Regions from separate parts of the Cryobacterium sp. Hh7 genome, predicted to be linked through region 1. Evidence: predicted binding sites of a transcription regulator. Region 1 holds the regulator's gene; each other region holds the start of a gene.
What was found. The regulator LexA, encoded in region 1, represses DNA repair genes until DNA is damaged. The targets are predictions, from matches to a motif close to TCGAACANNTGTTCGA.
Positions count from the first base shown of each region.

Region 1 (9,865 bases):
GGCCGAGGTCAGCATGAGAAACAACGACTCCGGGGTGGTGATAAGAATGTCGGGCGGCGAGGTGACCAGTTTGCGCCGGTCGGCGGCCGGAGTGTCTCCCGAGCGCACGCCAACCGTGACGCGCGGCGGCTCCAGGCCGAGCCGCTGGGCCGAACGGGTGATTCCCACGAGCGGAGCGGTGAGGTTGCGTTCCACATCGACGCCGAGTGCTTTGAGCGGCGAGATATACAGCACGCGAGTGATGGGCGTGGAAGCGGCGGGCACGCGAGTGATGGGCGTGGAAGCGGCGGGCACGCGAGTGATGGGCGTGGAAGCGGCGGGCACGCGAGTGATGGGCGTGGAAGCGGCGGGCACGCGAGTGATGGGCGTGGAAGCGGCGGGCACGCCCGGTGCGGCCGGTGCGGCCGACTCGGTGGCCAGCCGGTCAATGGCCCACAGGAACGCGGCGAGGGTCTTGCCCGACCCGGTCGGAGCCACCACAAGGGCGTGCGAACCCAACGAAATGGCCTCCCATGCTCCCAGCTGCGCTGCTGTCGGTGCCGCGAAAGCCTCGGTGAACCAGGCCCGAGCGGCCGGGGAGAATCGTTCCAGAACGTCGCTCATACCGTTATTGTCGCTCACCCCACCGACATTCGGATTTCACCCGGAAACCTACGCGGAGGCGACGAGCTTGACGCGCAGCGAATCCACGCCGGTCGTGATGATCTCGCTCTCCGACCACCGGGTGCCGAGGCGGCTCAGAATCGCGTCAAGGTCCGACTGGGTGAGGCCGTCGACCAATTCCAGTTGGACCACGAGTTCGGGACCTTTGAGCTGCGCCAGCGGGTCGCCCGCCATGAGCTGAACCGAGAGCACCGAGAGTTCCGTGGCGATTGATGCGGTGAAAGCGTCGGCGATGAAGTGGCTCGCGTAACTCGGAGTCCACGGCAGCGACTGGGCGATCGCCCAAAGCGCCGGTCGCCGAATGATGAATTCCCCGGGGGATGTCGGGTCGAGCACGACGAGGTCGGTGTCTTCCTGCGCGGCGGCCAGGGCGACGCGCACGGCATCCGCTGGTACGGGCCTTGCGAGGGGGTTCCACGCCGCCATGGCAGCGGTCGACGAGAAGACTGGGAGCACGGTACGGCCGTCCGGCCCTTCAACCGTGATGATCGATAGTTCCTGGGTTTTATCGATGGTCTGCCCGCGCGCGTTCACGGCGGCCTCGCCGAGCTTGGTCACCAGCGGAATGAGCAGGCGAGATCCGCGAATAGCATCGATGACGCTTTCTTCGCCGGCCTCTCGAGCTTGAAAACGGGCAAGCGCCGCGGCAAGGGCGGCGGGCGCGGCCCCGTCATCACCGGCGTCGAGGTTGGCCTCGAATTCCCGTCCGGCCCACGGCTGGCCGGCCGAGTCGGCCGTGTTGGCTGACTCATTCCCGTCGCCAGGTCGTCCTGAGCCCGGCTGCCCCGAGGGGTCTCCCGTTGAGCCGAGGTTTCGCGCCCGAGCCATTAGTCCCCCGCGACGTCCAGGGCCTCGGCCAGCGTGAACGCGCCGGCGTAGAGCGCCTTGCCCACGATGGCACCCTCAAGCCCCAGCGGCACAAGCTTGCGCAACGCTTGAATGTCATCAAGGCTCGAAATGCCGCCGGAGGCAATGACCGGCTTGCGCGTGCGGTCGAGTACCTGACGCAGCAGGTCAATGTTCGGGCCCTGCAGAGTGCCGTCCTTGGTGACGTCGGTCACCACATAGCGGGCACACCCGGCTGTTTCGAGCCGTTCGAGGACCTGCCAGAGGTCCCCGCCATCTTTGGTCCAGCCACGCGCGGCCAGGGTGGTTCCGCGTACATCAAGGCCAACGGCAACGGCCTCACCGTATTGTGCGATGACGCTCGCCGCCCACTCCGGGTTTTCCAGCGCTGCGGTGCCGAGGTTGATGCGTTTAACGCCGGTGGTCAGTGCCGCTTCGAGCGATTCGTCATCGCGGATACCGCCGGAGAGCTCGATGTTCACGCCCTTGACCTGACGAATGACCTTCTTGATCACACCCGTGTTGCTGCCACGGCCGAAGGCCGCGTCGAGGTCGACGAGGTGAATCCACTCAGCACCTTGCCTGGCCCAGTCGGCCGCGGCGTCGACGGGGTCACCGTAGTTCGTTTCCGTGCCGGCCTCGCCCTGGGTCAGGCGAACCGCCTTGCCGCCGGCCACATCGACGGCGGGCAGGAGGACGAGCCTCGGTGTCTTGTTGAACTCACTCATTGGTGTCCTTGATTGGTGCGGTCGCGCTGTGCGACCAATTGCAGGGGCTGTGGCTGTGATGCGGATGGGACTGTGAAGTCTAGGCTCGCCGGGCTAACTGTGCAGCGTGCCGATCCAGTTCTTCAACAAGCGGATGCCTGCCTCCCCCGATTTCTCCGGGTGAAACTGGGTGGCGCTGAGCGGTCCGTTCTCGATCGCGGCCAGGAACGGCGCCCCATGATCGGCCCAGGTCAGCCGGGGCTCTGGGAACGGCGGCATGACCTCAAGCGTCCAGGATTGCGCGGCATAGGAGTGCACGAAGTAGAACCGCTCGTCTTCGATGCCTCGGAACAATTCAGAGTTCGGTGCGCTCGTGACGGTGTTCCAGCCCGTGTGCGGAAGGATCTTCGCGGGAAGCTCGGTGACCGTTCCCGGCCATTCGCCGAGCCCCTCGGTGTCCACGCCACGTTCCACTCCATGCTCGAACATGACCTGCATGCCGACGCAAATTCCGAGCACCGGGCGGCCGCCGGCCAGACGACGGTCGACGATGTCGTCACCGCGAACGGACTTGAGCGCTGCCATCACGGCGCTGAACGCTCCAACTCCGGGCACGACGAGACCGTCGGCCTCCAATGCAGTCGTGCGGTCGCTCGTGAGGGTGACCTCGGCGCCGGCCAACTCGAGCGCCTTGACCGCGGAGTGCACGTTTCCGGTTCCGTAGTCGAAGACGACAACCTTCGTCATAGGGCTCCCTTGGTCGACGGAATACCGTGCACCAGCGGATCGAGGGCCTTGGCGAGTCGGAAGGCGCGGGCGAAGGCCTTGAATTCAGCCTCGGCAATGTGGTGCGGATCGCGCCCGCCAAGCAGGGTCACGTGCACGGTCAGGCAGGCGTGAAAAGTAATCGCTTCGAAGACGTGACGCACCATGGAGCCGGTAAAATGTCCGCCGATGAGGTGAAATTCAAAACCGGCCGGTTCGCCCGTGTGCACGAGGTAGGGGCGGCCGGAGATGTCGACCACGGCCTGGGCCAGCGCCTCGTCGAGGGGCACGAGAGCGTCACCGTAACGGGAGATGCCCGATTTGTCACCAAGGGACTGACGAATGGCCTGACCGAGCACGATTCCGACGTCTTCGATGGTGTGGTGCACGTCGATTTCGATGTCGCCGGAGGCGCGCACCGTGAGGTCGGTCAGGGAGTGTTTGGCGAACGCCGTCAGCAGGTGGTCGAAGAACGGAACCGAGGTACGGATGTCACTGACGCCGGTGCCATCAAGGTTCAGAGACAGGTCGATGCTGGATTCACTCGTCTCCCGTTGCAGGTGTGCGACGCGGGGTGCGGGAATGTCAGCAGGTGAGCTCATGGACCTAGTTTATTCGGCTTGGGCGGGCGCAATTTGACCGGGGCCACCACTGCGACCAAGTCGGGCGATGGCGTCGAGGAACAGGGTCGTCTCCTGTTCGGTGCCGGCGGTCACGCGCAGGTGGTGGGCGATGCCCACATCGCGAATGAGAATTCCCTCAGCCAGCAGCGCCTCGAAGGTCTCGTGCGGGTCGGCTACTCCCCCGAACAGTACGAAGTTGCTCCAGCTGCGGTGCGGGGCATAGCCCAGGCCCGCAAGCTCGACAACGAGTCGATCGCGCTGCCCACGAATGTCATCGACCATCGCGAGCATCTCGACGCTGTGCGCCAGGGCCGCGTTTGCGGCCGCCTGGGTCAGGGCCGAGAGGTGGTACGGCAAGCGAACCAGACGCAGGGCATCCGTTACGGCCGGATCGGCAGCCAGGTAGCCCACACGGGCACCGGCGAACGCGAAGGCCTTGCTCATCGTTCGGGAGACGAGCAGGCGTTCCCGGCCAGGCAGCAGGGTGAGCGCGCTCGGGGTGCCGACCGGAGCGAATTCGGCGTAGGCCTCATCGACCACGACGATGCCGTCGGTCGCGTCATAGGCAGCGGCGATGGTCTCGAGGGAGAGCGGCGTACCGGTGGGGTTGTTCGGCGAGCAGAGAAAGACGATATCGGGCTTGGTACGCGTGATCTCGCTCACGGCGGTCGCTGGCGACAGCTCGTAGTCAGCGTCGCGGGCACCGGCAATCCAGGTGGTGTCGGTTCCCGACGCGAGGATCGAGTACATCGAGTAGGTCGGGGCAAAGCCCAGCAGGCTGCGTCCCGGTCCGCCGAAAGCCTGCAGCACTTGTTGCAGCACCTCGTTGGAGCCGTTGGCCGCCCAGATATTCTCGGCGGTCAGTCCTTCGCCGAGGTAGCGGGCGAGCGCCTCGCGCAGGGCGGTGAACTCTCGATCGGGATACCGATTCACCGAGCGGATGGCCTCGGCCAGGCCGGCGAGGATGTCGCGGGCCACCGCTTCAGGAATGGGGTGCGTGTTCTCGTTCACGTTCAGGGCCACTGGAACATGCAGTTGCGGAGCACCGTAGGGCGTCAGGCCGTGCAGGTTGGTGCGGAGGGGAAGATCTTCGAGACTGGTCACCCTCTCCATGCTAGGGCCCCGTACTGCTGCCCATCACTACTTAGGAGTTGGCGGGGATTTCCAGGCGCTGGCCCGGCTGCAGCGTTTCCACCGACAGGGCGTTGATGCGCTTGATATCGGCGACAACGTCGCGCGGGTCGGCGGCGGGAAAGTTCTCTTCAGCAAGGTTCCAGAGAGTTTGGCCGGGTTCGACCGTGATGAATCGGGCTGAACCGACGTCGGTCGGTGAATAGGCCAACGTGGCCACGATGCCGGAGTCGGTTGTGTACGACACGAGATCGATGCCGGTGGCGGCCCCAGAGGCGCCCACCGCTCCCCCATTGACGGCAAATACAAGGGCGCCCAGAACGACCGGCAATGCGGCGAGCGTGGTGAAGACGACTCGCCCACGCCGGGTGAGGCGAAGACGTGTGACGGGCGGGAGAGAAACTGCGGGAGCAAATGCTGTGGTCATGTCAAACCTCCAAGGTAGGCGGGCTGCGAGTCTCGTATTCGGCCCTCGGCCGGGAGGACCGAATACGAAACTATGTTCCGAATATAACTTCGAACAATCGAACATGCAAGCTTTTTCTCGTCTCTGCCCGGAAAATCACGCAACACACTCGAATAAGTGTTTGTTTCAAGGCCGAGAACTGGATAAACTTTCGATAGGTCAATTGCTTGATTGCTACTCAACCAGACACCACCGACATTCCCGCGAGACGTCCTCTAACCCGCGCGGGACCGACGCAAGGAGCGCTTCTCGTGACACAAAGCACCGGCGGTACCCGCGACAAGGGCGGCACTCGGCGCCGCAAGAGTTTGAGCCCGCGCCAGCTCGCCATCCTCGACGTTATTCAGCGTTCGGTCAGCTCGCGCGGCTACCCGCCGAGCATGCGTGAGATCGGTGACGCCGTCGGCCTCGCCTCGCTATCGAGCGTGACTCACCAGCTCAACCAGCTTGAGCTGAGCGGCTATCTGCGTCGTGACCCGAATCGTCCTCGCGCACTCGAGGTACTCATCGAGATTCAACGCGCGCCCGAAGACGTCGGAACCGGCGACCAGGACAGTTTTCACCCGGGCGTGCAGGTCGGCGACGCTGCGATGGTTCCCCTCGTCGGTCGAATCGCTGCCGGCATTCCGATCACGGCAGATCAGCAGATCGACGAGATCTTCCCGCTCCCCCGCCAGCTCGTCGGCCAGGGGGAGCTGTTCATGCTCAAGGTCGTCGGTGAGTCGATGATCGATGCGGCGATCTGCGACGGTGACTGGGTTGTCGTTCGCCAGCAGAAGACCGCGGAGAACGGCGAAATCGTGGCGGCCATGCTCGACAACGAGGCCACCGTGAAGGTACTGCGCAAGCGCGACGGCCATACCTGGCTGCTGCCGCGCAACAGTAACTTCGAGCCCATCGTCGGCGACTACGCCGACATCCTCGGCAAGGTCGTCGCCGTATTGCGCTCGGTCTAGCGAGTCACCTTCAAGCAAAGAAGAGAACAGAAGCACGGCGCGAGGCCCGACCACTAACCGGTGATCGGGCCTGAAGACTACCGGCTGGCGCCAGGTACGCGAGTGAGCTACCGGGTGAGGCTAGCTCTCAGATCGGCAGCGCGGCGATCGCGCACCACCCGGGTCGCAGCCAGCATGTTGTGCAGGGACTGCACCGTCTCCTCGTAGCCACGCGTCTTGAGCCCGCAGTCCGGGTTCACCCAGACCTGGCGTTCGGGGATGGATTCCAGGGCGGTGTCCAGCAGGGTCGTCAGCTCGTCGACACTGGGTACTCGCGGCGAGTGGATGTCATAGATGCCGGCCCCGATGCCGTGGTTGAACCCGCCGGCCTCAATCTGCTGGACCACCTCCATGCGCGAGCGGGCCGCTTCGATGCTCGTGACGTCGGCGTCGAGGTTGCGGATAGCCTCGATGACGACGCCGAACTCCGAGTAGCAGAGGTGCGTGTGAATTTGAGTCGCTTCCGCGACCCCGGCCGTGGCCAGCCGAAAGGAGCCGACCGACCAGTCCAGGTAGTCGGCGTGGTCCTTCTTCTTTAGCGGCAGCAGCTCCCGCAAGGCCGGCTCGTCGACCTGAACGATCTTGATGCCCGCAGCTTCCAGGTCGCCGATTTCATCGCGCAGGGCAAGGGCGACCTGGCGAGCGGTCTCGCCAAGCGGCTGGTCGTCACGCACGAACGACCAGGCCAGAATGGTCACCGGTCCGGTGAGCATGCCCTTGACCGGCTTGGCTGTCAGGCTCTGCGTGTACACCGACCAGTCCACCGTGATCGGGGCCGGGCGCGAGACGTCGCCCCACAGAATGGATGGCCGGGTGCAGCGGCTGCCGTAGGACTGCACCCAGCCGTTCTCGGTCACGGTGAACCCGTCGAGGTTCTCAGCAAAATACTGCACCATGTCGTTGCGCTCGGGTTCCCCGTGCACGAGCACGTCGAGTCCGATCTCTTCCTGCAGGGCGACGACGCGGCCGATCTCGGCGCGCATCAGGTCGCGGTAGTCATCGGCTGGCAGGTTTCCTTTGAGAAACTGGGCGCGTGCCCGGCGAATGTCTGCGGTCTGCGGGAAGGATCCGATCGTGGTCGTGGGCAGCGACGGCAGCTGCAGCGCAACATTCTGAGCAGTCAGGCGATCGGCGTAGGCACCACGGGTGAAATCGGCGTCGGTGAGTGCGGCCGAACGCGCTCGCACCGAACCGTCGCGCACCCCCGGAGCGGCGAGACGCGCGGTCAGCGCGGCAGCGGCATCCGCGAGCGGAATGGCAATGGCCGCCTGCCCCTCAGCGAGGCCGAGCGCGAGGGTGACGACCTGGCCCACCTTCTGGTCGGCAAAGGCCAGCCAGCTGGTCAGGTCGAGCGGCAACGAGGTCTCATCCAGCACGTCGTGCGGCACGTGCAGCAGCGACGTTGAGGTGGATACGGTGACGGAGTCGGACAGCGCGCGCACGCTCTCGGCGCGCTCGAAAGCGCCTGCCAGGTCGCCGCGCCAGATGTTATGCCCGTCAATCACCCCGGCAACGAGGGTCTTGGCGGCCAGCCCGGGCACTGCCTGCGGCAGGGTGCCCCGAACCAGGTCGAGGCCGATCGCCTCGACGGTAGTACTGGCAAGAACCGGCAGGGCATCATCGAGACTGCCGTAGGGCGCCGCGACAAACAGGGCGGGGCGGCCACTGAGCCGACCGAGCACGCCATAAGCGGATGCGACCGCCGCCAGCGTGTCCCCGCGTGGCACATCGATCGATTCGCTGACCAGTCCCGGCTCGTCGAGCTGCACCCAGTCGGCGCCGGCATCCGCTAGCCGGGATAGCAGCGCTGCGTAGACAGGAAGGATGTCGTCGAGCCGGGACAGCGGGGAGAACCCGGCTGGCGCCTCATCGCTGGCCTTGCTGAGCAGTAGAAAGGTGACCGGACCGACGAGCACCGGACGGGTGAGGAAACCGGCCGCCTTGGCCTCGAGAAACTCGCGCACGATGCGGTCACCGGCCAACGAGAACACGGTCTCCGGGCCAATCTCGGGCACGAGGTAGTGGTAGTTCGAGTCGAACCACTTGGTCATCTCAAGCGGCAGGTTCTCGCCCTCGCCGCGGGCCAGGGTGAAATACCCGGCCAGGTCGATGGTTCCATCAGCACCGACGAGCGAGGCAAACCGGGTGGGAATCGCTCCAACGGCGACAATGGTGTCCAGCACCTGGTCGTAGTACGAGAACGACTCGGGGATCGACGAGTCGGCGCGGCCGAGCCCGAGGTCAACGAGCCGTTCCCGGGTGGCCGAGCGCAGTTCGGCGGCCACGCTCTCCACAGCGACCGCGTCGATCGCCCCAGACCAGAACGCTTCGACGGCCTTCTTGAGCTCGCGCCGGCGACCGATACGCGGGTAGCCGAGGATGGTACCGGTGGGAAATGCGGGTGAAATGGGCATGGAGATTCCTTCACTGGAGATTGGTCGTTGGAATGGCGCAAAATAACGAACGAGTTCGCGGCCTACACGCTGAAGCGGGCGTGAGGCCTAAAGCATTACTGCCGGCACCGGAAGCGCCCCACACCCCTCGAGAACCTGCAGCACTGTGTCGTGTTGGTTGAAGGCGTAGAGGTGGAGTCCGGGGGCGCCGCCCGCAAGCACATCCTGCCCGAGGCGCACGGCGTAGTCGATGCCGATCTGGCGCTGCCCTTCCTCGGTCGGTTCGACTTCAAGGTCGATGGACAGGCCGGCCGGCAGCTTCTCCCCGGAGAGCTGCAGAATTCGGCGCAACCGGTTCGGGCTGGTCACCGGCATGATGCCGGGAAGAATGGGAAAGAGCACCCCGGCCGAGCGAGCCCGCTGGATGAAGCTCAGGTAGTCGTCGGCGTGGAAGAAGAGTTGGGTGATGGCGAGGTTGGCACCAGCTGCTTGCTTGGCCAGCAGGGTGTCGATGTCCTGGCTGACCGACCGGGAGTTGGGGTGTCCGTTCGGAAAGGCCGCGACCCCGATGCGCACCTTGCTGCGTTCCGTTTTCACCCCGCGGGCGCCGGGCAGACCCGGAATCACCGTCTCGATGTACGGCACCCGTTCGGTCTGCACGCGGTGAATGAGCTGCACCAGCTCCCCCGCGCTGTGCAGATCCCCGAGAAAAGTGTTGTCGCCTTCGACCGCGCCCGGCGGTGCGTCGCCGCGAATGGCCAGAAAGCTGCGTATGCCGGCGTCGAGGAACTCCCGAATGAGGCGGCTGGCCTCTGCGTGCGAGGAGCCGACGCAGGTGAGGTGCGCCATCGCATCCGCTTCGGTGTGATTTTTGATGTAGCGCAGCACGTCCAGAGAAGAGTTGCGCGAGGAGCCGTTGGCGCCGTAGGTGACCGAGATGAACTCGGGGCCGGCGGCGGCCAGGTGGTCGATAGTGCTCATTAGAGCGGATGCTGCGGCCGCCGATTTGGGCGGGTACACCTCGAACGAGAACGCCGGGCGGGCGTTACACGCGGAAATTCCTGTCGTGGTCATGGTTCCTCATTCGGCAGAAGCAGTACAGCGGGTGATGGCCGGGCGGCCGCGGACGCGCCAGCGTGCTGGCGGTTCTTCGCGGGCGGATGCCGGGCTCGGCTGTCGCTCCATGCCGGGGAATGAATTCCGTCGGCAACGATTGATTAGACAGTAACAACACCAACGTCGAGCGATGCGAATATGACAGTTCGTGTCATCCGTG
Region 1 is NZ_SOHG01000040.1:27,791-37,655, forward strand. It holds gene E3T43_RS11650 (ATP-dependent helicase) at 1-603, opposite strand, end outside; gene E3T43_RS11655 (SseB family protein) at 652-1,491, opposite strand; gene priA (bifunctional 1-(5-phosphoribosyl)-5-((5-phosphoribosylamino)methylideneamino)imidazole-4-carboxamide isomerase/phosphoribosylanthranilate isomerase PriA) at 1,491-2,237, opposite strand; gene hisH (imidazole glycerol phosphate synthase subunit HisH) at 2,331-2,963, opposite strand; gene hisB (imidazoleglycerol-phosphate dehydratase HisB) at 2,960-3,583, opposite strand; gene E3T43_RS11675 (histidinol-phosphate transaminase) at 3,593-4,717, opposite strand; gene E3T43_RS11680 (LysM peptidoglycan-binding domain-containing protein) at 4,749-5,162, opposite strand; gene lexA (transcriptional repressor LexA) at 5,453-6,157, shown strand; gene metE (5-methyltetrahydropteroyltriglutamate--homocysteine S-methyltransferase) at 6,265-8,610, opposite strand; gene E3T43_RS11695 (methylenetetrahydrofolate reductase) at 8,698-9,663, opposite strand.

Region 2 (9,865 bases), on a different contig from region 1:
CCACGACCTGATCGGCGTCGACCTGCAGCTCACGGCGCCCGACGGCAGCGAAACCCGGCATCCCATGCTGCTGCAGGGCGAGGGGACCGACCGCTACGGCGTGCAGGTGCTCCTCGGCGTCGCCGGCCACTGGAGGTATCGGGTGCGTGCTTATGCCGACGAGTTCGCCACCTGGGAACACAATGCGCAGATCAAGGTTCCGGCCGGCATCGACGTGGAACTCATGTTCAGCATCGGCGGCGCGCTGCTGCAGCAGGCCGGCATCGACCAGAATCGCCCGATGGCGGCCCGCCGCCTGTTTCAGGCCGCAGCGACCGCCCTCGCCGACACCAGCAAGCCGGCCGCAGCACGACTACTCGCGGTCGCGGATGCTGCGCTGCGGCAAGCCATCGCCGCTCACCCCCTCGCCGGGCTGGCTTCGCTCTCGGCCGAACGCACCATCATCGTCGAACGTGCCAGGGCTGGGGTGGGCTCGTGGTACGAGTTCTTCCCGCGCTCGGAGGGCGCCGTTCGGCAAAAAGATGGCAGCTGGAAGAGCGGAACGTTCCCCACCGCCGCGAAACGCCTGCCCGCCGTCGCGGCGATGGGGTTCAACGTGCTGTATCTGCCGCCGATCCACCCGATCGGGCAGGCCTTCCGCAAGGGTCCAAACAACTCACTCACAGTCGCCCCCGGTGATCCTGGCTCGCCGTGGGCGATCGGCTCGGCCGACGGGGGCCACGATGCCATCCACCCCGATCTCGGCACCGTCGCCGACTTCAAGTCCTTTCTGAAAAAAGCGGCGGACCTCGGCATTGAGATCGCCCTCGATTTTGCCCTGCAGGCCTCCCCCGACCATCCCTGGGTGCAGCAGCACCCTGAGTGGTTCACGACCCTGCCCGACGGCTCCATCGCCTACGCCGAGAACCCGCCGAAAAAATACCAGGACATCTACCCGATCAATTTTGACAACGATCCGGCCGGCATCCGGCTCGAGGCGCTGCGCCTGCTCCGCTACTGGATCAGCCTCGGCGTGCGCATCTTTCGGGTCGATAACCCCCACACCAAGCCGCTGGACTTCTGGGAGTGGCTGATCGCCGAAGTCAATCAGACCGACCCCGACGTGGTTTTCCTGGCCGAGGCGTTCACCCGCCCGGCGCTCATGCAGGCGCTCGGCAAGGTCGGCTTCCAGCAGTCGTACACCTACTTCACCTGGCGCAACACGAAGACTGAGCTCGAGGAATTCTTCGACGGCCTCGCCAATGACACGGCCGATTTTCTGCGCCCCAACCTGTTCGTGAACACGCCGGATATTCTCACCGAGTACCTGCAGTTCGGCGGCCCGGCCGCGTTCAAGATTCGCGCGGCCCTCGCCGCTACGGCAGCGCCTAGCTGGGGCGTCTACGCGGGTTTTGACCTGTTCGAGAACGTCGCCCGGCCCGGCGCCGAAGAGAGCATCGACAACGAGAAGTACGAGTATCGGCCGCGCGACTGGAGCAAGGCCGAGGAACTCGGCAAGTCCCTCGCGCCCTACCTCACCCTGCTCAACCGCATTCGGGCCGAGCATCCGGCGCTCGCGCAACTGCGCAACCTCGACATCCACGCCAGTGACGACGACTCGATTCTGGTCTACAGCAAGTACCTCGACGCCGCGTTCACCGGCACCGGCCAAGCGGATGCTCTCATCATCGTCGCCAACGTCGACCCGCACTCGGTGCGCGAAACGATCGTGCACCTCGACGTCACCCGGTTCGGCATTGTCCGCGGTGACAACTTCGACGTGCACGATCTAGTCTCCGGAGCCACCTGGACCTGGGCGGCCGACAACTTCGTGCGACTCGACGCCTTCACAGAGCCGGTGCATATTCTGCACGTCACACCGCACACTTCGGCCCCAGCATGAGCGGTCACAAAGAAAAAGACAAGAAACACAAGAAACACCAGAAGCACGAGTCCACGGATACGAAGGGTCAGGCAAAGAAAATCGACGGCAAGAAGGCACAGTCCCCGAAATCCGGGCCCAGCACAGTCCAGAAGAACTCGGGCCCGATCGAACCCGCGACCATACCCGAGCACGTGCTCGAGGCCGTCGCCGCCGGCCGGTACTACAACCCGCACGAAATCCTCGGCCAGCACCTCGCCCACCAGACCGGTGTGTCCGACCCGCGCGTCTCCATCCGGGCGCTACGTCCGCTCGCCACCGAGGTGTTCGCGATTCTCGCCAACGGGTCGCACGTTGAGCTGGCCCACCTCGCGCACGGCATCTGGCAGGGCGAAAGCACCGACGGGCTCAGCGACTATACGATCGAAGCCCGCTATGAGTCGGCGCCACCGTGGATCTGCGACGACCCCTACCGCTTCATTCCGACCCTCGGCGAACTCGACCTGCACCTGATCGGCGAGGGCCGCCACGAACGCCTATGGGACGTGCTGGGAGCACACCACCGTCAGCACCAGGGCGTTACGGCCAGTTCGACCGGTACCTCGTTTGCCGTCTGGGCGCCGCACGCGCAGGCCGCGCGGGTCATCGGTGACTTCAACGGGTGGAGCGGCTCTACCCACGCCATGCGCAACATGGGCAGCACCGGCGTGTGGGAACTGTTCATTCCGGGCCTGGCGCTCGGCACCAACTACAAGTTCCAGCTGCTCGCGCAGTCCGGCGCCTGGATCGATAAGGCCGACCCGATGGCCCGCCTCGCCGAAGTTCCACCGCAGACGGCGTCGGTCGTTACCGCGTCGAACTACGAATGGGCGGATACCGAATGGCTCGCCAACCGTAGCGCCACCGATCCGCACAACCAGGCCATGAGCATCTACGAGATGCACGTGGGCTCCTGGCGACCCGGGCTCGGTTACCGGGAACTCGCCGACGAGCTGGTCGGGTACCTGAACGAACTCAGCTTCACGCACGTGGAATTTATGCCCCTGGCTGAGCATCCGTTTGGCGGATCGTGGGGCTATCAGGTCAGCGGCTATTACGCGCCGACCAGCCGGTTCGGCTCGCCAGACGACCTGCGCTACCTGATCGACCGGCTGCACCAGGCCGGCATCGGCGTGATCATGGACTGGGTGCCCGGCCACTTTCCCAAAGACGACTTCGCCCTCGCCCGCTTTGACGGTCAGGCCCTGTATGAGCACCCGGACCCGCGCCGCGGTGAACAGCTGGACTGGGGAACGTACATCTTCGACTTCGGTCAGATGCAGGTGCGCAACTTCCTCGTCGCCAATGCCCTGTACTGGCTCGAGGAATTCCATATTGATGCCCTGCGCGTCGACGCGGTCGCCTCGATGCTCTACCTCGACTATTCGCGCGAAGACGGCCAGTGGGAGCCGAACCAGTATGGCGGCAACGAGAACCTCGAGGCGATCAGCCTGCTGCAGGAGATCACCGCGACCGCCTACAAACGCAACCCCGGCACCATCATGATCGCTGAGGAATCCACCAACTGGGGCGGGGTCACGGCGCCGACCAGCGGCGGCGGGCTCGGCTTCGGGTTCAAGTGGAACATGGGCTGGATGCACGACTCGCTCGAGTACATGCAGGTCGACCCGATGTACCGCTCGTACCACCACAACGACATCACGTTCTCGTTCATCTACGCGTTCAGCGAGAATTTTCTGCTGCCGATCAGCCACGACGAGGTCGTGCACGGCAAGGGCGCCCTGGTGTCGAAGATGCCCGGCGACTCCTGGCAGCAGCTTGCCAACGTGCGCGCCTACCTCTCGTTCATGTGGGCGCACCCGGGCAAGCAGCTGTTGTTCATGGGCAGCGAGTTCGGACAGCGGTCGGAGTGGAGCGAGGAGCGCGGCCTGGACTGGTGGATGCTCGACCAGCCGGCGCACCGCGGCCTGTTCAACCTGGTCGGTCAGCTCAACCGGGTCTACCGCGACAACGCGAGTCTGTGGAGCCGCGACAACGACCCGGGTGGTTTTGAGCTGCTCGACGGCGGTGCCGCGAGCCAAAACATCGTGTCGTTCCTGCGTTGGGACAACCACGGCATTCCGGTCGCGTGCTTCTTCAACTTCGCCGGGCAGCCGCACACGGACTACCGGGTGGGGCTGCCATTCGCCGGAGCGTGGGAGGAGATTCTCAACACGGATGCCGGCGACTTCGGTGGTTCCGGGGTGGGTAACCAGGGCAGCGTCGAGGCCTACAACGAGCCCTGGGCCGGTCGCCCCGCCTCCGCGACCCTGACCCTGCCTCCCCTGGCCGGTCTTTGGCTGCGCCTCCGCCGCTAACTCCCCGACCCTCCATTGCTGGGGGCTGCGCCCAACGACAGCAATCTGGCGACGCAGCATTCATTGAGAATCGGTGGTGTTCAGCCTGTCCGTCGACCCTAGAACGGTGGGGGCTCGGTGGGGTCGGTGTCCCGCGCGGTGTTCCAGCTGCCGTTCCAGTCGCTATTCCACGGATCGCTGATCGGTTCGGCTGGCGGCAGCGGTGCGGGCGGGTCGGGCGGTGGTGGGGCTGGTGGTTCGAGTGGGGATGATGCCTGTGGTGCTGCCTGTTGTTGTTGCGGTGGGTTGATGCGGGTGGCGGGGTCGGTGGCGTAGTGCTTGCCGGCGGGGCTGGTCCAGTGGACGGTGCCGTCGGGGTCGGCGACGGCTTTCCAATCGGAGAAGTGCTTCAGGTTGTGGTGGGCGGGCGAGAGGAAGTGGAGGTTGGTGGCGGTGGTGGGGCCGCCGAATTGTTTATCGATGGTGTGGTCGAGGTCGGAGTGGCCGGCGGAGCGGTTGCAGCCGGGGAACCGGCAGGTTCCATCGCGTAGGCGGAGGTATTTCTTCAGCGCGGCGGGCACGCGGAACGGGGTGGAGCTGACGTCGAGGACGATGCCGGTGTGCGGGTGGGTGAGGACGCGCAGGAAACTCGTCGCCGTCCCAGCGAGCTTGCGGGCCGTCTCCGGATCGATCGGGCCGTAGCCTTCGAGGTCGGCGGGTTCCTCGCTCTGACCCATCAGGGTGAGGACGGGGACGGTGATGTTGACGTTGGCGGTGAGGCCGGCGCCGAGGCCGGTGCCGGTGACGCCCTGCTGGAGCAGGTCGATGGCGACGTCGGCGCGGAGTTGGCTGAGGGTGCGGGGCTCGTCGGGGCCCTGCAGACTGATCGCCGCATCGGTGACCCGGGTATAGACGCCTTGCAGGTCGTCGCCGGCCGCGCGCAGCCAGAGGGTGGCCATGCCGTCCTTATCCGGGAAGAACTGCACCCGGCGGTCGGCCAGACACCGGGTGCGGCGAACGGTGATGCTGTCGGGGTGGAACCGCTCGCGGAGCTTGCGAGCCTTGCCATCGAACTGCGCCGGAGTGAGGCGTTTCGCGTGCGGCAGCAACACCGCCTCCAACTCGGCCCGGGCGGGCTCGGAGACGGAATCGAGCTGGTCGAGCACCTGGCGGGCGTGCCGGAGGGAGATCTCCCCGGTGCGGAGGGCGTCGAGGGTCTGCGGGCGGGATTCGACCAGCACCCGCCTCTCCCGCAGCAGGCCGGACGCTGTGCCGGCCGGGATGCGCAGCGCACAGGCCATTTCAGCGACCAGGCCCTGCTGAGCGGCGAAGGTCGCATCCCAGTCGTACTCATGCTGCGGACCGGCCTGCGGACGGCCGGTCTCAGCACTGTTAGTGGTGTAATCCCACGCCTCCGTCAAGACCTCAGCCTTACTCGCCTGCGCCCAAGCGATGACCTTCTCGAGGTAGAGCACCCGGTCGACGAACTGCGCCTGGTGCCGCTGAAACGGACTCAGCACGTCCGCGGGACTACCAGGGTCCAGACCGGGTTGGTCCGGGTCAGCGTCAGCCGGGTCAGCGTCAGCCGGGTCAGCGTCAGCCGGGTCAGCCTCAGCCGGGTCAGCCTCGCCACGGTCAGCGTCGGCAGGGTCAGTGTGACGCTCGTCAGCGGTGCATCCGTCAGTGGTGCATTCGTCAGCGGTGCATCCGTCCGGGATGAAATCGACCGGGAGGTAGTTGTCCGCGAGGTAATTGGTATACAGGAACTCCTCGCGGAGGTCCTCATCGAAGAGGTGCTCGGGCGGCACCGCAGCGAATACCTCGGTCAGATCGAGGTCGGCCGGAATGGGCGGGCCGTCAATCAACTCCGGGCGGTCAGCCGCCAGACTCACCGGTGCCGGGCTCACTGGTGTCGGGCTCACTGGTGTCGGGCTCACCGATGCCGGGTTGACCAGTTCCAGGTCGAGGTCTTCATATGGGGCGCAGTCTCCGAGCCCCTCGGCCAGTTGGAGCCGCCAATCATCCTGACACTGCGCCCAGAACACCTCGAACTCGGCGCGCTCTTCGAGTGTGGACGGCGGGTAGCCGTGAGCCGCGAAGAACGGATCGACACGGCCCGGCTGTGGAGTCTCGCCGCTCTGGCTCATAGAACAAGTGTACCAAAACCATGCGCCAGAGTCGAGGGTTTCTCAGATATATTTGGATGTCTGTGCGAATATGCATTCGGGCAGACCGCGCGTTCTCGAGACGGCTCGCGCTGGTCGATGGCGGTCTCGGCAAGCTCGACCAACGACAAATGGCCGGGTTCTCCAGACCACTCCGGCCAGTCCACAGCGGTCTCGGCAAGCTCGACCAACGACAAATGGCCGGGATCTCCAGACCACTCCGGTCAGTCCACAGCGGTCTCGTCGGGATCGACCAACGGAAGTCGCCGGGTTTCGCAAGATGCCATCGTTGATCCCTGGGGGTCTCGGTAGGCTCGACCAACGGGGGATGGCCAGGTTTCGCAAGCCACCCGCGTTGGTGTCAAAGGCGGTTTCGACGCGTCCGACCGGCAGCCGGTCACCTGCTTCGCGCAGCAGGTGACCGGTGCCTTCGACTCAGACGTCGGCGGCGGCCGAGGCTGCGGCATCCGTTCGTGCAGCAGTCGCCGCGATCGTCAGGTCCTTAATCTGAAACAGGTCCCCGAATCCGTGAAACGACAGGCTTCCGCCGCAGGACGCTAGTAGAGCAGGGCGGTCAGCCGAGAGCGAGTCGGCGGGACCCGGGGGTCGTCCTGGCCGATGACCTCGAACAGTTCGAGGATGCGCTCGCGAATAGCGTTGCGGCCGGGGGCTGGCTGGGCCGGAAACAGGCTCAGCAGTCGGTCAAAGGCGTCCTCGATGTGCCCACCGGACAGGTCGAGGTCGGCGACCAGCAGCTGCGCGTCGAGATCGTCGGGAGAAGAAGCGGCACCGTTCCGAATCTGGTCGATCGTTTTGCCCTGCAGGCGGGCCAGCAGGCTGACCTGGGCAAGGCCGGCGACGGCCATGGTGTCATTCGGGTTCTGGGCGATCGCCGTGCGGTATTCGCTCTGCGCGGTCGCATAATCGCCGGCCTCGATCGCGGCATAGGCCTCGAGGTGGTGCGGCGGCAGGGGCTCTTCGACGACCTCGGCCGGTTCTCCGTCTGCGGCGGCGGCGGCGGCCGGCGCCTCGGCCGTGCCGGTCACGCCCTGCTGGGCAGCGAGTTCGAGCACGCGGCCGAGCACGTCGCTGATCTGCTCCTCGGCCAGCGGGCCGTTGAACAGCTGTACCGGCTGGCCGGTGATGACGGCGGCGACCGTGGGCACCGACTGGGCCTGAAACGCCTGGGCGAGTTGGGGGTTGGCGTCGATGTCGACGCGGGCCAGTACGAACCGGCCGGCCAGATCGGTGATCAGCTTCTCCAGCACGGTCATCAGCGCCGTGGACGGTTCGCTCCGCGAGGCCCAAAGACCGACGATAACCGGAACGCGCGAGGACAGCTCGAGCAGCTCACCGAAGTTCGCGTCGGTGCCGTCGAGCACGAGGCTCGGCACCGGCACGACACCGGCGGGCGCGCCAGCAGCCGCTGGTGCCGCCGCGGCACCGGGTGTCGCGGGCGCTGCCGCCTGGCCACGGTTGACGAGAGAGGAAAGGTCAACCGCTCCGCGCAGGTTGGATCCGGACGGGGGCAGGTTGGTCATGGAAGCTCCGCAGATTGGGTGAGGCCCTGGGCAAAGCCCAGGAGGATGATTTTTTCGCTCGATCCGGCCGTCGGCACGTAGAACAACAGCTGGTCACTGTAGGTGTTGAGAATGCCCTTCGACGACGACGAGATTCCCGACAGTGCTTTGCTGGCGGCCCCGCTCGGGCTGACCGTGGCACCGTCATTGATCGGTTTGACGATCTCGGTCTCGTTGACGCTGACCGCCACGATGCTGCCCGAGTCGTTGGTGGCCAGGGCGACAGTGCTGCCGTCCCCCGCCGCCGTGCCGAATTCGATCGATGCGGTGGCGGGCAGGGTCGCCTGCCGGTCGGCGCGACTGGCGTCAAACTGGGCGCGGAAGGCATCCACTTCGTCTTCGAACAGGTCGACGGACGGGCTCGCAGCGCCCTGCAGCAGCACATCGGCGTAGGCCGCGGCCAATTCGTTCGGCGGCAAGAGCAGGAGTTTGTTGTCGGGCGCGATCGCCGGCGCCCCGATCAGGGCCGGAGCAACTTCGGGCACTCGCGCAGCCGGCTCAAGCTGGAAGGCGTACTCGATGAGGTAATTCGCCCGCGGTGATTCCTGCTGCAGAATAATTGCGGTCGGTGGAATCTCGGCATCCGTTTCGTTCTGAATCACCGTCATCACCACTCGCGGCCAGGAATTCGTCTGCTGCGGCAGCGTGAAGGTGAGTGGGGCTCCCGGCAAGGCCAGCAGTGGCGGCACTGTCGCGTCGACCGCCCGAATCGCGTAGTTGGCCAAGCGCTGTTCCAGCGCGGGTCCGGTGAACCGGGTCGCGAGAGTGTCCGCGTTGAGGGTCGCATCGGCATCCGCTGTCAGGAGCGAAATCTCGCCCATGATGATTTCAAGCTGCGGGACTGTGACGGCCGGCGGTGCCAGCTCGGCGGCCGCTTCAACCGAGTCGGTAGACACCGGAGTCGGGGTCGGGGTCGCCGTTTCCGTCGTCGTTGCGCTGAAATCCGGCCAAAGATCGGCCGAGCATCCGCTCAGAGCGAGACCGGACACCAAAATCATCGGCAGGATCGCTGTGCGACGGGCGATACCGCGGCGCGACGAGGTGATCTGACTGGCCTTGATGGCCTTCGGCCGGGGTGCGCGCGGCAGCCGCGGCAGGCGCGGTCCGCGCGGAACGTTGCGGCGCGGTCGCCGGGACCGGCGCAGGTGCAACAGGGCCAGCAGGTACAACACGAGTCCGAACAGCAGCAACAGAGCGCCGCCGGCAAGCAGCGGGCCGGCCCACGGGGTGGAATTATCCGATGCCCACGACAAACGGATGTTCGCGGGCGCCGGTTCGACCCCGTCCGAAGCAACGAGCACCGAGATGCCCTCCGGGAGGGTCTGCGTGGTCGTCAACGAATCCGTGTCGCTGATCTCCTCGAGCCACAGGTCGGAACCGGCCGGATTGACGATCAGGGGCTCGGCAGCATCGGCGGCAACCGGCTCATCCGAGCTGTCGTCGTCCGTGTCGGGTTCTACGGCAGCAGTGACAGTTGAGGTCAGTTCGCCCGTTTTTTCGCTCAGTGCCACGGTGGCATAGGCATCATCACCGATCCAGGCGGCCACGTCTTCGGATCGCCCGTAGGCCAAAAAGATGGGTCCCTCGCCGCGTACGTTGATCGTCTGGCTCCCCGGGGAGGCCGCGAGGGCGCTCGGGTCGATCACGGTGTACAAAGTCTCGCCGGTGGCGGTCGAGGTTAGTGAGCTGAAGGCCGGTTCGAGCAGGATAGTTCGCTGCGCGATGCCGAGCACGATCATCACGGCGGCAAGCACGAATGCCACGATGGCTAGAACAAAACGCACGTATCACCCTTCAGCAATTCAGCTGGTTGGTACTGTTCAGTCACTTTGGCTGAACCACGTGACTGAAAGTCCTCAGACACGATTTTCAACGTTACTCCGTTCGCCTGAAAGGAACCTAACAGCCGTCCAGCCTCCATTT
Region 2 is NZ_SOHG01000012.1:93,446-103,310, reverse strand. It holds gene E3T43_RS01880 (alpha-1,4-glucan--maltose-1-phosphate maltosyltransferase) at 1-1,882, shown strand, start outside; gene glgB (1,4-alpha-glucan branching protein GlgB) at 1,879-4,218, shown strand; gene E3T43_RS01870 (HNH endonuclease signature motif containing protein) at 4,317-6,344, opposite strand; gene E3T43_RS01865 (tetratricopeptide repeat protein) at 6,920-7,903, opposite strand; gene E3T43_RS01860 (hypothetical protein) at 7,900-9,726, opposite strand.
Region 2: E3T43_RS01870 (HNH endonuclease signature motif containing protein) is a predicted target of LexA. The motif match lies at 6,409-6,424, and genes of this name have one in related genera.

Region 3 (9,865 bases), on a different contig from region 1:
CGATCCGGCCGGCTGCCCGGGCCGGCACCGCGGCAGCGCACCAGCCGGCGAGAACGGCGAAGGCCGCGATGATCAGCAGCGACAGCAGATCGAGGTGAAACCCCGGATACCGCGCCGCGCTGCCGTTCGCCGAAATCTGCATGAAGATCCATGCGCCGGCCAGGCCGAGCACCGTTCCCAGGCCCGCTCCGACGGCGCCGAGGATGACGCCGCCGAAGGACATAACGCGAAACAGCATCCGTTTGTCGCCGCCGACGCTGGCCAGGGTTGCCAGGGTGAGCTGCTGGGTTCGGGCGCCGACGGTGAACGCGGCGCCGGCGAGCAGGGCCACCTCGAACAGGGCGAAGCCGCCGAGCAGAATGAGGAATGAATCAAAAAAGCTCAAGGAGACGGTGCCGTCCAGAGGATAGCTGCCCACCGGCGGCGGGTCGAGCAGCACGGAGCGGGAGAGCACGGTGGCGCCGCGCGGGTTGAGGTCGCCGATCTGGCTCCAGGTCAGCGGTGTGTCGGGCAGATACCACTCGGTCAGCAGGTCGGAATCATCGGGCAGGACCCCGTCGAAGGCGCCGGGGAGACCGTAGAACGAGACCGCCGCGTCGTCGAGCGAGGCGCTTCGGATCGTGCCGACGATGGTGAACTCGCCGGGCTCGGGGGCGGTGATCACAGCCGTCGACCCGACCGTTGCCCCCAAGCGGTCGAGCGTGGCGGCGGTTACCATGATCTCGCCATCATTCGCGGGTGCGGAACCGTTGGTGACATCCCATTTTCCGGCGAAGGACGCATCCCACGGCTGTCCCTGCACCGCAGTGAAGGAGCCGAGTCCGTTCTTCGTCTCGGCGACGATGTTGGCCTGCCTTATGGACAACAAACGGGTTCCGGCTGGGAACAGCGCGGCGGCGGTGACGGGCTCCGGCTCGATGGACTGCGCGGCTTCGCCGTTGAATGCCTCGTCGCTCGGCCCCCAACTGCGGTCGTTGAGCGGGTCCTGGGTGAACTTCGGGTCGGGCGACGCGACGATCATCACCCGCGCCTCTGTCGAGCCGAGTTCGAGCATGACCCGTTCGGCCGGGGAGGCGGTGTTGCTCGCTTCCACCGTGGTGATTCCGACCAGTCCGGCCACGGGAATGGCCACGAGCAGCGCGATCAGCGCGCTGCGGCCGCGGGATTGCAGGGCCATTCGCCGGGCGATCCGAAACGCGATCCGGGTACTACCCGAACGCTTCCCGCCAAGCGAACTCGGCTCAACGCTCATGTCGGCAGCCCGCTCAGCAGGCTCGACACAGCGGATGCCCGCGACTCGTCCACAATGCGCCCGTCGCGCAGAAAGACGATCCGGTCGGCCCAGGCCGCGTGGCGGGCATCATGGGTGACCAGAATGCCGCCGGCGCCGGCGTCGACTCGCGAGCGGAGCATCCGCAACACAAGCTCGCCGGTCGTGCTATCGAGCGCGCCGGTGGGTTCATCGGCGAGAATCAACGACCGGCCGCCGACGACGGCGCGGGCGATCGCCACCCGCTGCTGCTGGCCGCCCGACAAATCTGAGGGGAAATGCTGGGCCCGGTCACCGAGCTCGACGATATTGAGCGCATCGAGGGCTGGACGGTGCGCTTTCTTTGACGTCCACCCGTCGAGTTCGAGTGGCAGGCTCACGTTTTCGAGCGCGGTCAGTGAGGGAATTAGGTTGAAATCCTGAAACACGAAGCCGAGGCTGCGCCGGCGCAGGGTCGCGAGTTCGCGGGCCGAGAGCTGGCTCAGCCAGTGCCCTTCGACGACGACCTCCCCGGCCGTCGGTGGGGTGAGTCCGCCGGCCACCGTTAGAAGGGTCGATTTTCCCGAACCGGATGCCCCCATCACGGCCACGAGTTCGCCGCGGCGCACCGACAGGTCGACTCCCGCAAGCGCGGTGATCGCGGTCTCGCCGCGGCCATACTGCATCGAGATTCCGTCGAGCTGCAAGAGAATGTCGGAGCCGGTCATGCGTTGGCCGCTGCAGTCTTGGCCGGGCGACCGCGCTTGGGCACCTCGGTGTTGAGCGGCAGCGGAGCGGCCAGGCCGGCCGCGCGGGCTCTGGCCAGCCGGTGCTCCGAGTGGTCGAGCCAGCGTGCTTCCGCCTCGGCGGCGAAGATGAGCGAGTCGATCACGAGCAGCCAGGCCAGCTGCTCGGATGATTCCGGGTCGGCGGTCGCGTTCTTGGTGCGGGTCAGTTCCTGCAGGGTGCGCATGGTGGCGGTGCGCTGTACCTGAATCACCTGGGCGATGTCGACGCCGGGCAGCGTTACAGCGATCGCGAGCTTGATGGCGAGCTCGTCACGGGTGGCCATTGTACGCACCACGGGGGAGCCGAGCCAGTCGGCGACCTCCGCCCGTCCGGCATCCGTTATCTCGACGTAATTCTGACCGTCGGCGTCGATATCGGCCTTCTGCACCAGACCGTCGCGCTCCAGCCGATCGAGGGTGTTGTAGATCTGGCCAACGTTGAGCGGCCAGGTCGACCCGGTGCGCCGGTCGAATTCGGCCCGCAACTGGTAGCCGTAGCACGGCCCCTGGTTCAGGATGGCGAGCAGACTCTGGCGAACAGACATACGACCTCCGGCAATTCAAACGGCTATTAGTCACCGAGTATATACATACTCTGAAACAATATCGGGATGTGCCGGTGTTCGCTCTCGGCGATGCTTGCTGTCAGGCACTGTCAGCGGCGTTGCATAGACTCAATGAGTGTCGATTACCAAGGTAGAAACAGGTCCCAAACTCAGTGTGCGCGGAGCCCGCGTACACAACCTTCACAACGTAGATCTGGAGATTCCGCGCGATGCGCTCGTGGTCTTCACGGGTCTCTCCGGTTCGGGAAAGTCGTCGCTCGCCTTCGACACCATCTTCGCCGAGGGCCAGCGCCGCTACGTGGAGTCACTCTCGGCCTACGCTCGGCAGTTCCTCGGGCAGGTTGACCGCCCCGACGTGGACTTCATCGAGGGTTTGAGCCCCGCGGTCTCGATCGACCAGAAGTCCACCAACCGCAACCCGCGGTCCACGGTCGGCACGATCACCGAGATCTACGACTACATGCGCCTGCTCTGGGCCCGTATCGGCGTGCCGCACTGCGCGATCTGTGGCGAGATCATCCAGTCGCAGACCGTGCAGCAGATCGCCGACCAGCTGATGGAACTGAAGGCGGGCATCCGCTACCAGGTGGTCAGCCCGGTCATTTCGCAGAAGAAGGGCGAATTTGTCGACCTCTTCCAAGAGCTCGCCGGTGGCGGTTACTCCCGTGCGATCGTCGACGGCACCCAGATTCAGCTGAGCGAACCGCCCACTCTCAAGAAGCAGCAGAAGCACGACATTTCCGTTGTTGTCGACCGTCTGGTCGCCGGCCCCGAACTGCTCAGTCGCCTCACCGACTCGCTCGAAACGGCGCTCAAGCTCACCGACGGCCTCGTGCAGATCAACTTTCTCGACGAGGAAGGCGACAAGGCCTGGCAAAACTACTCCGAGAAGCTCTCCTGCCCGAACAACCACCCGGTGCAGCTGACCGAAATCGAACCGCGCACCTTCTCGTTCAATGCCCCGTTCGGCGCCTGCCCGGAGTGCTCCGGCCTGGGCACCCGCATGTCGGTCGACGAAGACCTGCTGCTCGGCGACCCGGACCTGAGTATCGCCGAGGGTGTCGTGCTGCCCTGGACCACCCAGGGCAAGGGCCTGTTCCAGTACTACGAGAAGCTCCTCGACGGTCTCGCCCGCGACCTCGATTTCTCGCTCGACACCCCCTGGGGTGACCTGACCAGCGAGGTGCAGAACGCCGTCATGCGCGGCGATAACTTCGAGGTGCGGGTCAAATGGAAGAACCGCTACGGGCGTGAAATGAGCTACACCTCCGGCTTCGAGGGTGTCGTGCCCTACATCGAACGCCAGTACCTGCAGGCCGAGAGCGACACCCAGCGGCAGCGCTGGTCGGAATACCTGCGCGAGGTCGACTGCCACGTCTGCAAGGGCACGAGGCTCAAGCCCGAGGTGCTCGCCGTGCTCGTGCACGACGCGAGCATTGCGGATGTCTGCGCGCTCAGTTTGAGCGACGCCCGCGAGTTCATGGACCAGCTCACGCTCACCGACCGCGAGGCCGCCATCGCCGCCCAGGTTCTGCGCGAGATTCGCGCGCGCCTCGACTTTCTCATTCGAGTCGGGCTCAACTACCTCAACCTCGCCCGGGCTGCGGCGACCCTCTCCGGCGGTGAGGCACAACGCATCCGCTTGGCCACTCAAATTGGTTCCGGGCTCACCGGGGTGCTCTACGTGCTCGACGAACCCAGCATCGGCCTGCACCAGCGTGACAACCGTCGCCTGATCGAGACGCTGGTCACCCTGCGCGACCTCGGCAACACGCTCATCGTGGTCGAACACGACGAAGACACCATCAAAACCGCTGACTGGATCGTCGACATCGGCCCCGGTGCCGGGGTCAACGGAGGACACGTCGTGCACTCCGGCTCCTACGAGGGGCTGCTCGCCAACACCAAGTCGCTCACCGGCGACTACCTGGCCGGGCGCAAGTCCATCGCCACCCCGACGACCCGCCGCCCGATCGATCCGGAGCGTCTCATCGGCGTCACCGGTGCCGAGGCCAACAACCTGCAAAAGGTCTCGGTGACGTTCCCGCTCGGCACCTTCACCGCCGTAACCGGGGTCAGCGGATCCGGCAAGTCATCGCTGGTCAACGACATCCTCTACCGCGTGCTCGCCAATCGGCTGAACGGCGCCCGCAAGCTGCCCGGCAAGCACACCAGGGTCACCGGTCTCGAGCAGCTCGACAAGGTCATCCACGTTGACCAGGCACCCATTGGCCGAACCCCGCGCTCCAACCCGGCCACCTACACCGGCGTGTTCGACAAGATCCGCACCCTGTTCTCCGAGACCATCGAATCGAAGACCCGCGGATACCTGCCCGGTCGCTTCAGCTTCAACGTCAAGGGCGGCCGCTGTGAAGCCTGCTCGGGTGACGGCACCATCAAGATCGAGATGAACTTTCTGCCCGACGTGTACGTGGCCTGCGAGGTGTGCGGGGGAGACCGGTACAACCGCGACACCCTCACCGTGCACTACAAGGGCAAGAACATCGCCGAGGTACTCGACATGCCGATCAGCGAGGCGGCCGATTTCTTCGAGCCGATCTCGTCGATCCACCGTTTTCTCAAGACGCTGGTCGAGGTCGGACTGGGCTATGTGCGCCTCGGCCAGAGCGCCACGACCCTCTCCGGCGGCGAGGCCCAGCGGGTGAAACTCGCCACCGAGCTGCAGCGCCGTTCCAACGGTCGCAGCGTATACGTGCTCGACGAGCCGACCACGGGCCTGCACTTCGAAGACGTGCGCAAACTGCTGCTCGTGCTCAACAGCCTCGTCGACAAGGGCAACACCGTCATCGTGATCGAGCACAACCTCGACGTCATCAAGAGCGCCGACTGGGTGATCGACCTCGGCCCAGAGGGTGGTTCCGGCGGTGGCAAGGTACTCGCGACCGGCACCCCTGAGCACCTCGCCACGGTCAAGAAGAGCTTCACCGGTTCCTTCCTGAAGGAGGTCCTGGCTGCCGGCTAGGCGGCCGCGAGGCCATGTCTGATGCCCTGAGCTATCGCCCGAAAACGGGCGAGATTCCCACGACCCCCGGGGTCTACCGGTTTCGCGATGCGACCGGGCGCATCCTCTATGTCGGCAAGGCCAAGAACCTGCGGGCCCGGCTGAGCAACTACTTCGCGCCGCTGTACAGCCTGCACGAACGTACCCGCCGCATGGTCACCACCGCGACCGGGGTCGAGTGGACGGTCGTCGGCACCGAGGTTGAAGCCCTGCAGCTCGAGTGGATGTGGATCAACGAGTTCGATCCGCCGTTCAACGTGCAGTTCAAGGACGACAAGTCCTACCCCTACCTCGCCGTCACCCTGGGCGATGAGGCGCCGCGCGCTCTCGTCACCCGCACCGAGAATATCAAGGGCGCCCGCTACTTCGGGCCGTACCCCAAGGTGTGGGCCGTGCACGAAACCATCGAGCTCATGCTCAAGGCCTTCCCCATCCGTACCTGCAACAACGCCAACTACAAACGGGCCATGCAGAGCGGCAAGCCGTGTTTCGCCGGCCAGATCGGGCGCTGCTTCGGCCCCTGCTCCGGCCTGGTCTCGATGGAGGATCACCGCAAGATCGTCAATGATTTCGTCAGCTTCATGAGGAGTCACGACAAGAAACTCATCAACGAGCTCACCCAGGAGATGAAAGACGCAGCAGCGGCGCAGCAGTACGAAATCGCCGGCAAACGGCGCGACCAGGTGCGGGCGCTCAACGCCGTACTCGAGAAGAGCGCCGTCGTGCTGCGGGACAACGTCGACATCGACCTGTTCGCCATCGAGCAGGACGAGCTGGCCGCCGCCGTGCAGCTGTTCATCGTGCGGGGCGGTCGCATCCGCGGTGTGCGCGGTTGGATGGTCGACAAGGAGCTCGACGTGACCAGGAGCGAGCTCATCGACTCCATGATGCAGACGGCCTACAACAACGAGTCGAAGCCGCCGCGCGAAATCGTACTTCCCGAACTGCCCGACGACGCGGAAGCCCTCGAGACCTGGCTGGCCGACCTGGCCGGGCGCAAGGTGCGGCTGGTGGCCGCGCAGCGCGGCGAGAAGGCCGCCCTCCTCGTCACGGCCACCAACAACGCCAAACAGGCCCTCATGCTCTACAAAACCCGGCGTAGCTCCGACTTCGTGGCACGGTCGAAGGCGCTCGAAGACATTCAGGAAGCCCTGGAGATGCCGGCCGCGCCGCTGCGGATGGAATGCTACGACGTGTCCCACCTCAGCGGCACCAACATCGTCGCATCGATGGTTGTCTTCGAAGACGGGTTACCCCGCAAAGACGAATACCGCCGCTTCAACATTCCAGTGTCCACCGACGACACCGACTCGATCTACCAGATTCTCACGCGCCGGCTGGCCTACCTGAAACCCGAATCCGGGGCAGCGGATGCCGCAGATCCCGCTCCGACCGCAGTCGCCGGTCAGAGCGACATCGCCCAGGTCGAGCAGAAGCGAGCCAAATTCAAGTACCAGCCCAACCTGCTCATCGTCGACGGCGGCCAGCCGCAGGTCGCCGCAGCCAAACGGGCACTCGCTGAATCGGGCGTGACCGGAATTCAACTGTGTGGCATCGCCAAGCGGCTCGAAGAAATTTGGCTGCCCGACTCCGACTACCCGGTGATTCTGCCGCGCAACAGCGACGCGCTGTTCCTGATTCAGCGCATCCGCGACGAAGCTCACCGGTTTGCCATCACCCATCAGCGCATCCGACGTAAGAAGGACGTAGCCTCGATCTTGGGGGAGATTGCCGGGCTCGGCCCCGCCCGGGTCAAGGTGCTGCTGCAGCATTTCGGTTCGGTGGCCCGGCTCAAGGTCGCATCCGTGCAGGAAATAGCAGATGTTCGCGGCATCGGCCCGGTGCTGGCCGAGGCGATCCATGCCCATTTGCGCGCGTGAACCGCCCACCGCTGGGTAGGCTGGATAGTCCCACAACTTTTCATTAAGGCGCTTTGAACGTATGACTACGGATCCCGACAAGCAGGAAGTGCTGATCGTCACGGGAATGTCCGGGGCGGGTCGTTCGACCGTCGGCAATGCGCTGGAAGATCTCGACTGGTACGTCGTCGATAATCTGCCCCCGCAAATGCTGCGGCCCCTGGTCGATCTGGTCGAACGTGCCGGTACCAACCTGCCCAAGATCGCCGCCGTGGTCGACATTCGCGGCCGCGATCTGTTCGGTGACTTTCTCGAAACCGTGCAGCAATTGAGAAGTAACACGCAGGTTCAGGTGATCTTCCTCGAAGCGCGGGATGACGCGCTCGTGCGCCGCTTCGAATCGGTACGTCGGCCGCACCCTCTGCAGGGTGATGGCACCCTGCTCGATGGCATCGCGGCGGAGCGGTCTCGCCTGCTGACCGTGCGGGAGTCCAGCGACCTGGTCATCGACACCTCAGACCTCAATGTGCACCAGCTGGCGACGGCCATCACTGAGCGATTCGCCGCAGCCGGATCGGCCGGCGTGCAGCTCACCATTATGAGCTTTGGCTTCAAGTACGGCCTGCCGACGGATGTCGATCTGGTGGCCGATGCTCGCTTCCTGCCGAACCCGTTTTGGATCCCAGAGCTGCGGGCGCACACCGGTGTCGATCCGGAAGTGAGAGACTTTGTACTTGCCCAAAATGGTGCCCTCGAATTTATCGACCACTATGCGGCCGCCCTGGCACCGGTTTTGGCCGGGTACCAGCGGGAAAACAAACGCCATGCCACGATCGGTATCGGCTGCACCGGAGGCAAACATCGCTCCGTCGCCATGGCCCGGGAACTGGCGTCTCGACTCGAAAAACTTCCCGGAGTCGTGGTTAATATCAAGCACCGCGACCTCGGACGCGAATAAGCGAGGCCGGGCGCAGCATCCGCTGCTCCACCGCACTCTCATCCCTCAGACCTAACGCAACTGATCAACAGAATGGAAAAGCGATTGGCACTCACCGCCGACGTTAAAGACGAACTTTCGCGCGTGGAGGTCTCCAAGACCACCGTGCGCGCGGCCGAATTGGCCACTATTCTTCGGTTCTCCGGAGGTTTGCACATGATCAGCAGCCGCATCGCGATCGAATCCGAACTGGACACGGCCATTCTGGCTCGCCGGGTGCGGAAGGACCTCGCCGAGCTCTACGGAGTGCGCAGCGCCCTGCAGGTCATTGCCGCCGCCGGCCTGCGCCAGTCCAGCCACTACCTCGTGCAGGTCATCGAGGGTGGGGAGACACTGGCACGACAGACGGGCCTGTTGGATGCCCGTCGGCGCCCGATTCGAGGTCTGCCCAACCGTCTCACCACCGGCTCGAAGGAAGAAATCGCCGCCGTCTGGCGCGGAGCCTTCCTCGCCCACGGCACTCTGACGGATCCGGGCCGTTCGGCGGCCCTCGAGGTCATCTGCCCCGGCAATGAAGCCGCCATGGCATTGGTCGGCGCTGCCGGACGCCTCGGCGTCGCGGCCAAGGCGCGCGAAGTTCGCGGGGTGCACCGGGTAGTCATCCGTGACGGCGATGCCATCGGGGCGATGCTCGTGCACATGGGCGCCACCAACACCGTGCTCAACTGGGAGACACTGCGGCAGCGTCGCGAAGTGCGTGCCACCGCCAACCGGCTGGTCAACTTTGATGACGCGAACCTGCGCCGTTCGGCCGAAGCCGCGGTCGCCGCCTGTGCCCGCGTTCAGCGCGCCATGGACATCCTGGGCGAAGATATCCCCAAACACCTGCGCTATGCCGGCGATCTCCGCCTCAATTTTCGTGACTCCAGCCTTGATGAACTGGGCCACCACGCCGATCCGCCGATGACCAAGGACGCCGTCGCCGGCCGGATCCGCCGCCTGCTCGCCATGGCAGACAAGAAAGCGGTCGAGCTTGGCATCGAGGGAACCGACGTTCCCTACCCGGTTCACCCGGAAGACGCCTGACGTCATCAATTCTGTGCCGGGGAACCGCGCAGGTACACTTGAATGTGCTTACAAGGTCGCCGCATCCGATGTGGCGCCACCACTGAAGAGGAGATAAGTAATGGCTGAATATATCCTGCCCACCCTTGACTATGACTACTCGGCTCTCGAGCCCAGCATCAGCGGTGCCATCATGGAACTCCACCATGGCAAGCACCACCAGGCGTATGTCACCGGCGCGAACACCGCGCTGGCCCAGCTCGCCGAGGCCCGCGACAGCGGCAGCCTCGCCAACGTGAACAAGCTGCAGAAGGACCTCGCCTTCAACCTCGGCGGCCACGTCAACCACTCCATCTTCTGGACCAATCTCTCCCCGAAC
Region 3 is NZ_SOHG01000016.1:150,742-160,606, reverse strand. It holds gene E3T43_RS05780 (FtsX-like permease family protein) at 1-1,177, opposite strand, end outside; gene E3T43_RS05775 (ABC transporter ATP-binding protein) at 1,249-1,977, opposite strand; gene E3T43_RS05770 (PadR family transcriptional regulator) at 1,974-2,582, opposite strand; gene uvrA (excinuclease ABC subunit UvrA) at 2,719-5,586, shown strand; gene uvrC (excinuclease ABC subunit UvrC) at 5,601-7,505, shown strand; gene rapZ (RNase adapter RapZ) at 7,567-8,442, shown strand; gene whiA (DNA-binding protein WhiA) at 8,527-9,507, shown strand; gene E3T43_RS05745 (superoxide dismutase) at 9,608-9,865, shown strand, end outside.
Region 3: uvrA (excinuclease ABC subunit UvrA) is a predicted target of LexA. The motif match lies at 2,598-2,613, and genes of this name have one in related genera.